One region of the Acidovorax sp. ST3 genome, then DNA from elsewhere that is predicted to be linked to it. Evidence: predicted binding sites of a transcription regulator. Region 1 holds the regulator's gene; each other region holds the start of a gene.
What was found. Region 1 encodes HrcA, which represses chaperone genes, less so after heat shock. Its sites were predicted from a motif close to TTAGCACTCNNNNNNNNNGAGTGCTAA; they were not measured.
Positions count from the first base shown of each region.

Region 2: a site for HrcA is predicted at 2,369-2,395, ahead of rpoH (RNA polymerase sigma factor RpoH). Genes of this name have one in related genera too.
Region 3: a site for HrcA is predicted at 3,867-3,893, ahead of DNK89_RS09110 (co-chaperone GroES). Genes of this name have one in related genera too.

Region 1 covers NZ_QKVP01000002.1:737,271-742,741, reverse strand. The annotation lists gene DNK89_RS08265 (NAD kinase) at 1-493, opposite strand, end outside; gene DNK89_RS24225 (hypothetical protein) at 929-1,222, opposite strand; gene DNK89_RS24390 (hypothetical protein) at 1,256-1,405, opposite strand; gene DNK89_RS24220 (hypothetical protein) at 1,920-2,354, opposite strand; gene DNK89_RS08250 (hypothetical protein) at 3,329-3,544, opposite strand; gene hrcA (heat-inducible transcriptional repressor HrcA) at 3,878-4,870, shown strand; tRNA gene DNK89_RS08240 (tRNA-Ile) at 4,921-4,997, shown strand; tRNA gene DNK89_RS08235 (tRNA-Arg) at 5,202-5,278, shown strand.
Region 2 covers NZ_QKVP01000003.1:396,118-401,588, reverse strand. The annotation lists gene DNK89_RS11075 (SCO family protein) at 1-157, shown strand, start outside; gene DNK89_RS11070 (tripartite tricarboxylate transporter substrate binding protein) at 247-1,281, opposite strand; gene rpoH (RNA polymerase sigma factor RpoH) at 1,397-2,338, opposite strand; gene DNK89_RS11060 (EAL domain-containing protein) at 2,569-5,217, opposite strand; gene ftsY (signal recognition particle-docking protein FtsY) at 5,336-5,471, opposite strand, start outside.
Region 3 covers NZ_QKVP01000002.1:914,354-919,824, reverse strand. The annotation lists gene edd (phosphogluconate dehydratase) at 1-440, shown strand, start outside; gene eda (bifunctional 4-hydroxy-2-oxoglutarate aldolase/2-dehydro-3-deoxy-phosphogluconate aldolase) at 431-1,087, shown strand; gene DNK89_RS09120 (DUF805 domain-containing protein) at 1,318-1,617, shown strand; gene groL (chaperonin GroEL) at 1,742-3,388, opposite strand; gene DNK89_RS09110 (co-chaperone GroES) at 3,485-3,775, opposite strand; gene argC (N-acetyl-gamma-glutamyl-phosphate reductase) at 3,979-4,914, opposite strand; gene DNK89_RS09100 (LysR family transcriptional regulator) at 5,016-5,471, shown strand, end outside.

The DNA.
Region 1 (5,471 bases):
CTGAAGTTGCGCCACGGTTGACGACCACATCGTTCATGGCAAGGGCTTCAAACACCACACGCTCATCGCGAACCACGGTTGCGTGCATCAGTGGCCGCTGGTCTTCTTCGTAGGCCCCTCGCAGCATGGGCGGCAGTGTGGTCTGATAGGTGTCGAAAGGAATATCGGTGATGAAACCCAGTCGGCCCTGGTTGATGCCGATCAGTGGCGTTCCAAAACGGGCCAGGCGGCGACCGATGCCCAGCATCGTCCCGTCACCCCCGACCACCAGGCCCAGATCGCACCGCGCACCGATCTGGTCTACATTCAAAGATGGATAGTGTGTCAGTCCTGTGTTGCTTGCGGTTTCTGCTTCGAGTGCAACCTCGCATCCCTGACGCTCCAAGAAATGTGCAATGTCTTCCAAAGCCCTGCGCGAGCCGTCACCGGAGGCGCCTGCAGCTGAAGTCTGGTACTTGCCTATAAGTGCGACATGGCGGAAATTGGACGTCATCACGAAATTACATCATTAAAAGATGGCCGCTGAGTGTGTGCGGCAGAATTCGGCCAGGAGCAGCCACCTAGGAAAGGACGAGATGAGTGTAGACAACGATCTTGTAACCAAGCACCTGCGGCGCCCCTTTAGTGCCAGGGAGCGAGGCTGGGCAGAGGTTGGATTGGGCGTGTCTGTGGGGTTGTTGACTTGGCTCGAATACAACGAGCCGTCCACGAGACCTTTTACGGGTCGATGGGGTTGGCTCAAAGAGTTTATGTACTCACACTTGGGCGCCAATGGGGTAGCGATCGGCTTCGGTCTGATCGGCTTGATGCTCACGCTATGGGGGGCCTATGAAGTGGCGACTTCGCGGCGAAATGAAGGAAGCAAGCTGCGTTGATTGAGCGCTAACGGGCCATTTCTCGGGAGTCTGCTTTGGGCCCATAGCTGACGTCAGAGCTGGTTCCATTTCAAGGTCGATGAGGCCCATGCTGCTTGTTCTGCGTGAGCTATTGCATCTTGCAGTGTGGGGAACACTGCAGACTGATACTCCCAAAAATCACGCGGCGTTGTAGGTGAAGCCCATTGGACGTCGAATCCCGGAACCTTTTGATCCTCTTGGATCTCCTGTGGGTCTTTCCAGTCGCCCGATCCGTAGCGAATCGAGCAGCTAACAATACGGACGCCTGTTGGCACAGTGCCGTCGTACAGCCACGTTCCTTCTTTCACGACAGTGAAATCGCTCATCGAAATGTCCGCCTTTGGCCGATATGAGCCAGACTACCGAAAGATAGCTGCCACGACTAGAGCGCCGAGAATGACAGCAATCACACCGAGCATTGCCCTGAAATCATTGCTTGGTTTTCCAAGCCCGGACTTTTTCTGGAATTCTTGCCACATTCGTTCTTTGCGTTCGTTGGGTGTTTCCATGGTGTGTCTAGTGAAGGTGAATAGGGCGCAGCACTGAATGTCCGCTTCTGGCCGAATTCTGCCCCACGGCGTGGGGCGCTGGCGGGCCTGAGTAGACGGTGGGTGTAACCTGTCCGTCAACCAGAAGCCAAAATGCGGCGCTGAATGCGTGCCTTGCCTGATGAAGATGTGGCCCAGGCCGTCGGGCGTTGCCCTTCCTGCTGGTGCGACCAGCCCAATCTGGCGGATATGCTTGGCGAGCCGCTCAGCAGCTTGCGTGACCACCCCCACCGCCTCGGAGGCTGGGGCCAAGGCCGTTGGGCCAAAATACGATTACAAAAGTAAAAGATGGCCGCTGAGTGTGTGCGGCAGAATTCGGCCAGAAGCTGCCGGTGGTGAATCTTGAAAGCGGACGCTCAATGAACCGATTTGGCGGGCCACTGAATTTTGGTTCGCTTTAGCGGTGGGTCAGACGTTGTGGGCTGCTGCCAGTTTCAAAGACACCTTGTTCAGGCGGTTTGTTCAAGATTGCGAATTACCTTTTCGACTTTGACTTTTCAAAGACGCCTCGCAGCACATCAGTCAATACTGTTTTTAATAGAGGCTCCGAATGAACCTTCATCATGTTTCCTGCCTGCTCTTGCAGGGACACGAACTTCGGAGCAAAGGGCGAGTTCTGCTTATCTGAGGCTACAGAATCAAACTCCGCCGAAGTCATGAGTGGTGCCCACGCGTGAGCAAGATTTCTATTCCATTGTTCTTGATGCTTAGGAACAGAAACAGCAATTTCCGTTCGTAGAAGCGCATCTGCCTTTTGCGGCCCTAGCTCAGCCTCTACACCTTTGTAGGTCGTTGTGGCTTTGGCGATCTTGTAGGTCATGCCCGTGAGGTTTTCACCGAGTCGCAGAGCTTTGACCATCTTTAGTGCACTCTCTTCGCTTTGTCCAAAAGCGATCAGCGTGGCAAACATGAGTACGGATGCAATTCCGATTCGAAAAGCAATGAGCAATTTTCTTGAAGTTGACATGGGCTTTAGGTTCTTGGCATTTCTCGCAGTACATAACTCATACAACGACAGCGGGCGCGGTCATGGTGATACCAGACGACCTGCGCGAGCATAGCCGTTGTCGGCCAGTAGCGGACATTGATCTTGGAGGTGGAAACGACATGAGCCAAGGCACAGACGGGCTGTCACAACCTGAGAGGCCATCGTCGGCATTTGAGCGGATAGGCGGGAAAGCGATCCTTCTTATGCTCGCCACTATGTCGGGTAGTGCAGGAGTCATCGCCTTGCAAACCGGAGAACTTGCCGAGGGAGGATCGCGTAGTGCCCCTTTACAGGTTAACGTTCTGCACGGAGTAGCCGCGTACACCGGTGGTGCGTTTCTCCTCTCCGTTAGTGCAACACTGCTCGTGTGCGCGTTGTCAGGGTTCAGATTCCGGCGGACGCTATTAGCCTTACTTACCGTTAACCTTGCGGCGTTCTTTGCGGCAATCGCCGGACGTATTTTTGCTCTGTAACCAAGGCGTTGACTTTCCGCTTTGGGCCCTGAGCTGTCTCTCAGTGCTAGGGCGATTTATGCCCTTTTGCTTGGCTTTCGAGCTCACTGCGGTAGAGCCGCTGAGCGATCACTACAACGATGCTCAGCACAAGCCACACCGCAAACGGCAGACCGAGGGGAGTCCCGGCCGCGAGCAAGGCAAGCATGGTCGCAACAACCATGTAAGAGGTTCCGTACCGCTTAGCAATAGCTGCCCCGTGCGGGAGTGGAGCGTGACTGGCGTCGCGAACCAACTTTAAGTCCCCTAGAAATCGGACGCGCCACCCTATCCAGCCACAGTACAGCGCAACAAACAGCATGTATGCATGCAGCGCAAGCACTAGATAGATTGCACTTCCAAATTTTTCTGTCATTTGGTCTTACAGATGTCCGTTTGTGGCCGCTATGCGAAGTATTGAATTCCCAGCCAAACAAGAAGTGCGCTGAAAGCCGCCACCTGAATACGCTTGCTAATTGCATTCAGACGGTCAATTTCTACATCGAGTTGCGCAGATTTTTCTGAAGACTTTCGCTTGCTTAGCCTGGCGATCTTTACCGCCATGACTAGCTGCACAACGACAAATATGAGCAGAATTATTGCGACTTGATACTTGGTCATAGCGGCTTCTTCTGGTCGAGTTGAACGGCATCAGCCAGCGGCCGGTAGTGGCCGAATTCTGCCCCACGGCGTGGGGCGCTGGCGGGCCTGAGTAGACGGTGGGTGTAACCTGTCCGTCAACCAGAAGCCAAAATGCGGCGCTGAATGCGTGCCTTGCCTGATGAAGATGTGGCCCAGGCCGCCGGGCGTTGCCCTTCCTGCTGGTGCGACCAGCCCAATCTGGCGGATATGCTTGGCGAGCCGCTCAGCAGCTTGCGTGACCACCCCCACCGCCTCGGAGGCTGGGGCCAAGGCCGTTGGGCCAAAATACGATTACAAAAGTAAAATCATTCCATGCTCGATGACCGTGCCAAGTTGTTGCTCAAAGCCCTGGTCGAGCGTTACATCGCTGATGGGCAGCCCGTGGGATCGCGGACGCTTTCTCGTGCGTCTGGCCTGGATTTGTCTCCAGCCACGATTAGAAACGTCATGGCGGACTTGGAAGAACTGGGCCTGATTGCGAGTCCACATACCTCCGCAGGCCGCATTCCCACCGCGCGTGGATACCGTTTGTTTGTGGACACGATGCTGACGGTGCAGCGGGAGTCGGTCATGCCGGCGCAGTTGGCTCCGGAGCAACCCCAAAAGGTCATCGCCAACGCCGCACAGCTGCTGTCCAACCTTTCCCAGTTCGTCGGTGTGGTAATGGCACCTCGGCGTACTTCCGTATTTCGCCACATAGAGTTCCTGCGACTCTCTGAAAAGCGCTTTCTCGTCATCATCGTGTCGCCGGAAGGTGACGTACAGAATCGTGTGATCTTTACCGAGGTGGATCACTCCCAGTCGCAACTGGTCGAAGCCTCCAACTTTTTGAATGCCCACTATGCCGGACTCGCGATGGAGCAGGTGCGAGAGCGTTTGAAGTCCGAGGTCGATGTGTTGCGCGGAGAGATCGCATCGCTCATGCAGGCGGCAGTCAACGTAGGGTCGGAGGCGCAGGACGAGGTGGTGATATCTGGCGAGCGCAACCTGCTCTCCGTCAGTGATTTCTCCAGCGACATGGGCAACCTGCGCAGGGCATTCGATTTGTTTGAGCAGAAGACGCAGATCCTTCGCCTTTTGGATATTTCAAGCCAAGCGGAAGGGGTACGCATTTACATCGGCGGCGAGAGCCAGGTCGTACCTTTTGAAGAGCTCTCGATCGTCAGCTCCCCTTATGAGGTAGATGGCAAGGTGGTGGGGACTTTGGGTGTGATTGGTCCTACCCGCATGCCATACGACCGCATGATCCAGATCGTGGACATCACCTCCAAGCTGGTGTCCAACGCTCTCAGCCATCGCAAGTAAGCCCCTACAATACGGTGCTTGCCCCGTTGTATAGCGCTGGAGCATGGCTGGGGGCGTTAGCTCAGTTGGTTAGAGCAGAGGACTCATAATCCTTTGGTCGTTGGTTCAAGTCCAACACGCCCTACCACCCTCGATTGCAGGGTGGGCCCAACAACAAATGACGTGTTTTGTGATTCAAATCGCGCAGTTTGTTTTTGGAGCCTTCATCGTGCATTACAATCTCGGCTTGAGTTGAATTGACTGTCTGTTTGCAGGGCCTGACTCAGGAAAGCAATCAGAAAAAAGCAAATTTCAAGGGTATCCAAGAAATCATGCTATAATTCAAAGCTTAGCGGCTGTAGCTCAGCTGGATAGAGTACTTGGCTACGAACCAAGGGGTCGTGGGTTCGATTCCTGCCAGCCGCACCAACAGGTAAGCCCTGCAAGTCTATGATTTGCAGGGCTTTTTCCTTTGACTGGAGCTGATAAGCTGTTTTTCCACAAGCCAGTTGTGGGGGGCTTTGTGGGGGACTTTTGGGTAGAAAAGCCAAGCGGTCTTGCCCTACCTTCCCGTTGCGCAAGTACCGTTCGAGTTGCCCGAGCTGGTGAGGCAACTGTCGGC
Region 2 (5,471 bases), on a different contig from region 1:
CGATGGCAAGACGCCCACCAGCTACACCATGGACCACTCGGCGGGCAGCTATGTGTACGACCCCGCAGGCCGCCTGCGGGTCTACAACCGCTACGGCAGCGGCGCGCAGGCCCTGGCGGCCGATGTGAAGGTGTTGCTGGCGGAGGCCGGGGGCTAAGCCCCAGCCTCTGAGTGACCCGGGGCCTGTGCCAGGCCGCCGTGTCGCGGGCCGCTGTGCGGCCCCGCATGAGCTGACGCCCTAGGGCCTTATTCGGCCTTGATACCGCGCATCGCAATCACGCCGCCCAGCAGATTGGTGTCGGCTTTGATGCGGTTGGCCAGGCCTTCGGGCGACGAGCCCACCGTCTGCCACCCTTGCTGGAACAGCTTGCTGCGCACATCCTCGCTGCGGGCGATCTCGCTGAGCAGCGCGGCCAGCTTGGCCTGGATCGGTTTGGGCATGGTGGAGGGCGCTGCGAAGGCGTTCCAGATCTCCAGGTTGAAGTTGCTGATGCCAGCCTCGGCCAGGCTCGGCACATCGGGGGCCAGCGGGCTGCGTCCGGACGAGGTCACGCCGATCGCGCGCAGCTTGCCTGCACGCACCTGGGCCTGCGCCAGCGCCGGGGGTAGCAGCGCCATCTGCAGCTGGCCGCCCAGCATCGCGTTGGCCACCTGCGGATAGCCGGGGTAGGGCACATGCACGGGGTTGATGTTGCTGCGTGCCTTGAGCAGCTCGGTGCCGATGTGGCCCACCGTGCCCACGCCGGGCGTGCCATAGCTCCACTTGTCGCCCCCGTTGCGTGCGGCCACGAAGAAGTCCCGCGCAGTGCCGTTGGCAGCCACGCCAGGCTGATTGACGGGGGCCGTGAGGATCAGCGGCGAGGTGCCGATCAGGCTCAGCGGTGCCAGGTCCTTGATCGGGTCATACGGAACGGCTGGGTTCAGCAGCTTGGCAATCGTCATGTTGCCGTTGATCATCAGCCCGATGGTGTGGTCGTCACGGGCCTTGGCCACTGCGTCGGCGCCAATGTTGCCGCCTGCACCCACCTTGTTGTCCACGATCACAGGCTGGCCCAGGGCCTTGGACAGGGGCTCCGAGAACGTGCGCGCCGTCAGGTCAGGTGACGAACCGGCCGGAAAGCCCACAATGATCTTCAGCGGCTTGGTGGGCCAAGCCAGTGGCGCGGGCGCCGTAGCCTTGCCGGAGTTCTGCGCCAGCGCCCATGGGGATGCGGCAGCCAGGGCGATCAACAGCGAAGCACGGCGGGAAACACGGCCGGTAAAGGCGGGACGTGAGGGCATGGGGTGCAATCTCCTTGAAGAATATTCGGGGGCCCAAACGATGCGGGGCCCCAGAACTGGGGCCCCGCGAGGCAACTTCTGCAGCCGGGGATATTAACCCCGCTGCCCGGCCCGGTCAGGCGTATTCGGCCAGGGCCTTTTTCATCTTCTTCATGGCGGCCACTTCGATCTGGCGAATGCGCTCGGCGCTCACGCCGTACACGGCGGCCAGGTCATGCAGCGTCATGCCGCCGGAGCCGTCGTCGTTGACCTTGAGCCAGCGCTCTTCCACGATGCGGCGGCTGCGGTCGTCCAGGCTGGCCAGGGCGTTGGCAATGCCGTCGGTGGCCAGGGCGTCGCGCTGGCGCGACTCGATCATCGCCGTGGGTTCGTGCGATGCGTCGGCCAGATAGGCAATGGGGCCAAACGCCTGCTCGCCGTCATCGGTCGGTGCCGGGTCTAGCAGCACATCACCACCCGCCATGCGGGTTTCCATCTCGATGACTTCTTCGCGCTTCACGTTGAGCTGTGCAGCCACGGCGTCGATCTCATGGTCTGACAGGGTGTCACGGTGCGTGGCAACATCGGCGGCCGAGGCGTCGGCCTTGAAACCCTGCTTCATGGAGCGCAGATTGAAGAACAGCTTGCGCTGCGCCTTGGTGGTGGCCACCTTGACCATGCGCCAGTTCTTTAGGATGTATTCGTGGATCTCGGCCTTGATCCAGTGCATGGCGTAGCTCACCAGGCGCACACCCTGGTCGGGGTCAAAGCGCTTGACGGCCTTCATCAGGCCCACATTGCCTTCCTGGATCAGGTCGCCATGGGGCAGGCCGTACCCCAGATACTGGCGTGCAATCGAGACCACCAGACGCAGGTGCGACATCACCAGCCGGCCGGCGGCATCCAGATCGTTGTTGTCCTTGAGTTGGCGTGCGTAGGTCTGCTCTTCTTCGTGCGTGAGCAGGGGTAGGCGGTTGACAGCCGAAATATAGGCGTCCAGGTTGCCCAAGGGGGGCACCAGCGCCCAGGTATTGGCGGGTGCCAGAGACATCGTCGCGGTTCCAGATTGAATGTTCATTCCGGGAATCCTTTCCTCTAAGCCATCATATTAGCACTCTCTCTGATTGAGTGCTAAGCCCGGAGTTCCCGTCGGGTTGCTCATTGATACCGTTTGACATCTTCAGAGTCAAATCAGTATCAAGCGCCAGTGCAACATGCCTGAGAAGCTATCAAAAACATAGTGAATAACTGTCAACGTATCGCCCTCGAACGGTCGGTCCCAGCTGTTATGGAGTGCCTCTGTCCCCTCTACACGCCCTGCCGCACCCGGTTTTCAAAGTCTTCCAGCGTGAGCGGGCGGCCAAACAGGTAACCCTGAAAGGCCTGGCAGCCGTGCGCCAGCAAAAACTGGTGGTGGGCTGTGGTCTCCACCCCTTCAGCAATCACGGACAGGCCCAAGCTGCCGGCCAGCCCGATGATGGAGCGGGCGATGGCAGCGTCGCTGGCGTCCAGCAGCACGTCGCGCACAAAGCCCTGGTCGATCTTGATCTGGTCGAGCGGCAGGCGCTTGAGGTAGCTGAGCGACGAGTAACCCGTGCCGAAGTCGTCCAGCGAAAACCCCAGGCCGTGGGCCTTCAGGGCGCGCATGGTGGCGATCACGCTGTCCACGTTGTCCAGCAGCAGGCTTTCGGTCAGCTCCAGCTTGATCTGTGCCGGGTTGGCGCCGGTCTGCTGCACCAGGGCCAGCACTTGGGCCACAAAGTCGTCCTGCAGGAACTGGCGTGCGCTCACGTTGATGGCCAGGCTCAGGTGCGCAAACAGCGGGTCTTGCTGCCAGCGGGCCTGCTGGCGCAGGGCGGTTTCCATGACCCATTGGCCCAGCGGCAGGATCAGGCCCGACTCCTCGGCCAGCGGGATGAACTCCGACGGCGGCACCATGCCCTGCACCGGGTGCTGCCAGCGCACCAGGGCCTCCGCGCCGGTCACCCGCCCCTGGCTGTCCACCTGCGGCTGGTACAGCAGCAGGAACTGGGAGCGCCGCAGGCCGTTGTGCAGTTCGGTCTCCAGCAAGGCGCGGCGGTTCACGGCCTGCTGCATGTCGGGGTCAAAAAAGCGCAGCGTGTTGCGCCCGGCGTCCTTGGCGCGGTACATGGCCATGTCGGCCTGCTTGAGCACCTCGTCCACCGAGTCGCGCTGGTGGGTGAGCAGCGTCACGCCAATGCTGGCCGTGAAGTGGTGTTCGTGTCCCGCCAGCTCGTACGGCTGGCGCAATTGCGCCAGGACCAACTCGCCAAGCGTGCGCGCCTGTGCGGCGGCCTCGGGGGCGTCGCTGCTCAGGTTCTGCAGCACCACCACAAACTCGTCACCTCCGAGGCGGGCCACAGTGTCCTGCTCGCGCACGCAGCTGCGCAGGCGCTGGGCAACGTCCTTGAGCAGCAGGTCGCCCACCTCGTGGCCCCGGGTGTCGTTCAGGGTCTTGAAGTTGTCCAGGTCCACAAACAGCACGGCCGTGGTGAGGCCCGAGCGCGCGCCGTTGACCAGCACCTGCTGCAGCCGGTCCACCAGCAGGCGGCGGTTGGGCAGTTGCGTGAGTGCGTCGTAGAACGCCAGGTAGCGTGCCTCGTCCTCGGCGGCCTTGCGGCCCGAGATGTCGATGTCGATGCAGAACATCTCGGGCGGGTGCCCCGGCACCTGGATGTAGGCATGGCTGGAGAACACATGCACCGGCGTGCCGTCCTTGCGCTGCAGTTGCAGCTCGCCCGCCGGGATCACCTCGCCGGTGGCGAACATGTGCTGCATGTGTGCCCGCACGCCGTCGCGCATGGGCGGCGGGATGATGAGGTCTAGCAGGTTGCCGCCCAGCGCTTCTTCGGCGGTGTAGCCGTACAGCTGCTCGGACGCCTGGTTCCAGTAGCTGGTGGTGCCGTCCTGCAGGTAGCCTTGCACCGAGATGGACGGAATATTGCGCAGCAGCGAGCGAAAGCGCAGCTCGGACTCGCGCAGCGCACTTTCAGCCTGCTTGCGCTTCGTGATGTCGCGGGCCAGAAACACCACAGCCGCCTGGCCGCCCACCTGCACGCCCAGGGGCTGGGTGCGCCCCTCAAACTGGCGCAGCCCTGACAGTGTCTGCATTTCGTATTCCACGCTGTGGGTTTGGCCAGACTGCAGCGTGTCCCGGATGAGCGCCATGAACCGTTCGGCCTGCTCGGCGGGCAGCACGTCGTGCAGCCGCTGGCCCACCAGCACCGGGGCGCTGGCCACCAGGGCGGAGTCGTTGGGGGACAACACCTCGACATACCGGCCCTGGGCATCCAGCACCAGCAGCACATCAGGAATGGCCTGTGTGATGGCATGCAGGCGCGCGGCCGTGCCCGTCAGCGCCCGCTCGGTGGCCATGCGCTGCTCCACATCGTGCAGCAACAGGCCGAGCACCACGGTGGCGGGGGTGAAGGTCAGCAGATAGGGCAGGGCCAGCGTCTGGTTGATGCGCTGCACGGCCTCGGCGGGCAGCAGCTGAAACAGCGCGATCACCGCCGTGTGCAGCAGCAGCCCGAACAGTGCCAGGGTGACGGGCTCCACCCCCAGCCGCCCCCGAGCGCGGCCCTCGCGGTACACCAGCCCCAGGGCAGTGCACAGCCCGATCACCATCAGCCCCACCTCGGCCCCGGCGCCCCCCAGCCACAGGCGGCCGGTGGCCGCCATCAGCGCCGCAATGCCCGCCACCAGCGGGCCGCCAAACAGGCCGGCCATGCTCAGCACCACCGAGCGCGCGTCAAAGATCACGCCCGGCATCAGCACCACCGGGGTGAGCATGCCCACCACGCAGATGCCGCCGAAGATCAGTCCCGAAAAGACCTGGCCCACCCACGGGTGCTGGCGCCAGACGCGGATGTTGAACCCGTGCAGAAAGCACAGCGCCAGCAGCAGCGCAACGCCTTTGACCAGCTCAATGAACATGGGCCTCCGTGCTTTCCAAGGGGAAAGCCCATGATGGAGGAAACGTTGCGATCCGTAAACGTGTAAATGGCCCCGGATGGGGCCATTTCTCACAATAGTTGAGCGCAGATCGTGAGGGTTAGCTCAGCAAGGCCTGGGCAAATTCGCGGGCGTTGAAGGTTTCCAGGTCTTCGAGCTTTTCGCCCACACCGATGAAGTACACGGGGATGGGGCGCTCCTGCGCGATGGCGGCCAGCACGCCGCCCTTGGCCGTG
Region 3 (5,471 bases), 180 kb from region 1:
CCCTGCTCGCCGCCTTCAGCGCGGGCGAGGTCAACCAGGACATGGTGGCCGTGGTGCGTTTTCAGGGGCCGCAGGCCAATGGCATGCCCGAGCTGCACAAGCTCACGCCCCCGCTGGCGGTGCTGCAGAACCAAGGCTTCCAGGTGGCGCTGGTGACTGACGGTCGCATGAGCGGCGCATCGGGCCGTGTGCCTGCTGCCATCCACGTCACGCCCGAGGCACTGGCCGGTGGTCCGCTGGCCAAGGTGCGCGATGGCGACATCGTGCGGGTGGATGCAGTCGCTGGCACGCTCGATGTGTTGGTGGACGATGCCGAGTGGGCCGCTCGCGCCCCGGCACCCTTCAACGCCCCATCACCCATCGGCTTTGGCCGTGAACTCTTCACCAACTTTCGCCGCCACGCAGGCGGTGCCGAACAAGGAGCCTGCACATGGCTGTAACCCCTGCTTCCACCCCCATGAATCCCCTCGACATCGCCAGCCATGGCCCCGTCATCCCCGTCATCGTGATCGACCGCGTGGAAGACGCTCTGCCCCTGGCCGAGGCCTTGCTGGCCGGTGGCGTGAAGGTGCTGGAAGTGACACTGCGCACCGCCGCGGGTCTGCCCGCCATCGAAAGCATCGCCCGCCATCTGCCCGAGGCCGTGGTGGGCGTGGGCACGGTGCTCAATGCCGATGACGCCCGCCGCGCCAGTGAAGCCGGTGCGCGGTTTGCCGTGAGCCCCGGCTACACGTCGGCCGTGGGCAGCGCCTGCAAGGGCCTGAACCTGCCGCTGCTGCCCGGCGTGGCCACGTCGAGCGAGATCATGGCGGCGCTGGCCGATGGGTTCTCGTTCCTCAAACTGTTCCCGGCCGAGGCCGTGGGTGGCATCCCGCTGCTCAAGTCCTGGGCCAGCCCGTTTGGCCAGGTGAGCTTTTGCCCTACCGGCGGCATCACCAACGCCACCGCTTCCAACTACCTGGCGCTGCCCAATGTGCGCTGCGTGGGGGGCTCGTGGCTCACGCCCACCGACGCGGTGCGTGCGGGCGACTGGGCGCGCATCACGCAACTGGCGCGTGACACCCAGGCGCTGCGCAAGGCGGCCTGAGGGATCGCTGGCGCTGGGTTTGCGGCCAAAAGCGCCCCATGCGCTAGTGCATTAAGCGCTGGCAGCTATAAAAATAATAGCGTCTAACTTTAAAAAATCCGTGGCGCGGGCGGCACAGCGTGGCCGCTGTGTGTGTCGAGCCGGCTGGACTTGTCGCAACGCCCCTCTATCATGGCCACGCGGGGATACCCCGTGACCGAGCAACGATTGTTCAAGAGAGGGAGTTCGCTATGGATTTTGTTTCGGCTGTCAAAAGCTGCTTCGCGCAGTACGCCGGGTTTTCGGGCCGTGCGCCACGCTCCGAGTTCTGGTGGTTCGCGCTGTTCCAGCTCGGCGTGCTGGTGATTGCCACCATGATCAGCCAGGTGCTCTACGGCATTGCCGCCTTGGCCCTGCTGCTGCCCGCGCTGGCGGTGGGCGCACGCCGCTTGCATGACATTGGGCGCTCCGGCTGGTGGCAGCTGCTGTCGCTCACCGGTATTGGTACCCTGGTGCTGATTTACTGGTGGGTGCAGCCCAGCGGGGAGTAAAGCCGCCGCAAGCTGACGCCCCGCGTTGGCGCCCATGAAAAAAGCCCGCAGACCGTAAGGCCTGCGGGCTTTTGTGTTGTGGACTGCGCAGCGAGCACCGGGCTGCTGCGCAGGGGCCGGGCAATTACATACCCATGCCGCCCATGCCACCCATGCCGCCCATGTCGGGCATGCCAGCAGCAGGTGCGTCGTCCTTTGGAGCCTCAGCCACCATGGCTTCGGTCGTCAGCAGCAGCGATGCCACGGAAGCGGCGTTCTGCAGGGCTGTACGGGTCACCTTGGTGGGGTCCAGGATACCCATTTCGATCATGTCGCCGTAGGTGTCGTTGGCAGCGTTGAAGCCGTAGTTGCCCTTGCCGTTCAGCACAGCGTTCACCACCACCGATGGCTCGCCACCAGCGTTGTAAACGATCTCGCGCAGAGGGGCTTCGATGGCCTTCAGGATCAGCTTCACGCCAGCGTCCTGGTCGGGGTTGTCGCCCTTGATCTCGCCAGCCGCTTGGCGTGCGCGCAGCAGGGCCACGCCACCACCGGCCACGATGCCTTCTTCCACCGCAGCGCGGGTAGCGTGCAGGGCGTCTTCCACGCGGGCCTTCTTTTCCTTCATTTCGACTTCGGTCGCAGCGCCGACCTTGATCACTGCCACGCCGCCGGCCAGCTTGGCCACGCGCTCTTGCAGCTTTTCACGGTCGTAGTCGCTGGTCGCTTCTTCGATCTGGATGCGGATTTGCTTCACGCGGGCTTCGATGTCGGCAGCGGCACCAGCACCGTCGATGATGATGGTGTTTTCCTTGCCCACTTCGATGCGTTTGGCTTGGCCCAGGTCGGCCAGCGTGACCTTCTCCAGGGACAGGCCCACTTCTTCAGCGATGACCTTGCCGCCCGTCAGAATGGCGATGTCTTCCAGCATGGCCTTGCGACGGTCGCCGAAGCCAGGAGCCTTCACAGCCACAACCTTCAGGATGCCGCGGATGGTGTTGACCACCAGCGTAGCCAGGGCTTCGCCTTCGACTTCTTCAGCAATGATCAGCAGGGGACGGCCAGCCTTGGCAACTTGCTCCAGCGTGGGCAGCAGGTCGCGGATGTTGCTGATCTTCTTGTCGAACAGCAGCACGAAGGGGTTGTCCAGCAGAGCGGCTTGCTTTTCTGGGTTGTTGATGAAGTAGGGCGACAGGTAGCCGCGGTCAAACTGCATGCCTTCCACGACATCCAGCTCGTTTTGCAGCGACTTGCCGTCTTCCACGGTGATCACGCCTTCCTTGCCGACCTTGTCCATGGCGTCAGCAATGATCTTGCCGATGGACTCGTCGGAGTTGGCCGAGATCGAGCCCACTTGGGCGATTTCCTTGGAGGTGGTGGTGGGCTTGGAAGCCTTCTTCAGCTCTTCGGTCAGGGCCAGCACGGCCTTGTCGATACCGCGCTTCAGGTCCATGGGGTTCAGGCCAGCGGCCACGTACTTGGAGCCTTCGCGCACGATGGCTTGGGCCAGCACGGTAGCGGTGGTGGTGCCGTCACCAGCGTTGTCGCTGGTCTTGGAAGCCACTTCCTTCACGAGCTGGGCGCCCATGTTCTGCAGCTTGTCCTTCAGTTCGATTTCCTTGGCCACGGACACACCGTCCTTGGTCACGGTAGGGGCGCCGAACGAGCGCTCCAGCACCACGTTACGGCCCTTGGGGCCCAGCGTGACCTTGACCGCGTTGGCCAGGATGTTCACGCCTTCAACCATGCGTGCGCGGGCTTCGCCGCCGAAAACTACGTCTTTTGCTGCCATTTTGGAGCTCCTGAAAATTGGGTTCAAATTGGCTGCTAGCGCATGATTAATCAGCGCAAGCAGCTATGAAAAGATGAGTAACGCAGGGGTGAGAAATTACTTCTCGACCACGGCAAACAGATCGTCTTCCTTCATGACCAGCAGCTCGTCGCCGTTGACCTTGACGGTCTGGCCCGAGTACTTGCCGAACAGAACGCGGTCGCCGACCTTCACGTTCAGGGCGATCACTTCACCCTTGTCGTTCTTCTTGCCAGGGCCCACGGCCAACACTTCACCTTGATCGGGCTTTTCGGCGGCGTTGTCAGGGATCACGATGCCGGAGGCCGTCGTGGTTTCGCTTTCAATACGCTTGACGATCACGCGATCGTGCAGAGGGCGAAGGTTCATTGCATTGCTCCTGTTTTCAGTAAAAAAAGCTGATGGATTCAATCAGCCCCGGCCATCCGGGGCCACCAAACTGCCAGCAGGGAGCGCGGTGTTAGCACTCGTCTGCGGTGAGTGCTAATGATACGGGCATTTGTGGCCATTTCAAGACACCCCCCCAGAACATGGGGAAGAAGGCTTCTCCTCTCCGGTTCTGCCCGCGCCCGTCAGGTCGTGCCGCCCAGCATCAGATCCAGGTTCTGCACCGCCGCCCCCGAGGCGCCCTTGCCCAGGTTGTCAAACACGGCGGTCAGCAGCACCTGGCCGTGGCGGGCGTTGCTGAACACCCCCAGCCGCAGCTGGTTGGTGCCGTTCAGGGCCTGTGGGTCCAGGTGCTCGGCCGCTTCGGTGGCGGCGGGGGGCATCACCTCGACAAAGGGGGCGTCGGCATAGTGCTGCTGCAGGCAGGCGTGCAGGTGTTCGCCTTGCGTACCGGGCGCGAGCTGCCGCAGATGCAGCCCGATGGTCAGCACGATGCCCTGGCGGAAGGCGCCGTACGAGGGGAGAAAAAACGGGCGCTGCGACAGCCCGGCGTGCTGCGCGATCTCGGGCGTGTGTTTGTGCTCCAGCGGCAGCCCATAGACCTGGAAGGCGGGCGCATGGCCTGCCTCGGGGCCTTCGTGGGCTTGCACGCGGGCACGCCCTCCGCCGGAGTAGCCCGACACCGCATGGATGTTGAGCGCATGGTCGGGAGGCAGCAAGCCGGCCTGCACCAGGGGCCGCAGCAGGGCGATAGCGCCTGTGGGGTAACAGCCGGGGTTGCTGACGCGTTGCGCGCTGGCGATGCGCGCGGCCTGCGCCGCATCCATTTCCGGAAAGCCATAGACCCATTGCGCGTCCGTGCGGTGGGCCGAGCTGGCGTCGATCACGCGCACAGCGGGGTTGTGGATGGCGGCGACTGCTTCGCGGGCGGCGGCGTCGGGCAGGCACAGGATGGCGATGTCGCAGCTGTTGATGGCTTCGGCGCGGCGGGTGGGGTTCTTGCGGTCGGCCTCGGGCAGTGTCAGCAGCTGCAGGTCGGTGCGGCCGTGCAGGCGCTGGTGGATTTGCAGGCCGGTGGTGCCTTGGTCGCCGTCAATGAAAACAAGGGGCTGGGTGGTCATGGTGCGGATTCCTGGCATGGGGGGATGTGGAATCTTCGGCGCCGGTCTAAACTTTGGAAAGTTGAATTTCACAAACTTCAAGATCAGTTCTGCTGAACGTCATGCGCGAACTCAATCTCGACCGGCTGCGCACCCTGGTCACCATCGCTGACCTCGGGTCTTTTGCCGAAGCGGCCCGCACGCTGCACCTGGCGCCGCCCACGGTCAGCCTGCACATTGCGGACCTGGAGGCGTTGATTGGTGCGCCGTTGCTGGTGCGCAAGCGGGGCGAGGTGCGGCCGTCCGGCGCGGGAGAGGTGCTGGTAGAGCGAGCCCGGCGCCTGCTGGCCGATGCCGACGAGGCCATGGACCTGGTACGGCGCCAAGTGCAGGGGCTGGAGGGGCGGGTGCGGCTGGGCGCGTCCACCGGCGCCATCGCGCACCTGCTGCCCCAGGCGCTGGAGGTGCTGGGCCAGCACCACCCCGGCATCGATGTGCAGGTGGTGGTGCTCACGTCACAGGAGACCGTGTCGCGGTTGGCGCTGGGCACGCTGGACGTGGGCCTGGTGGCCTTGCCC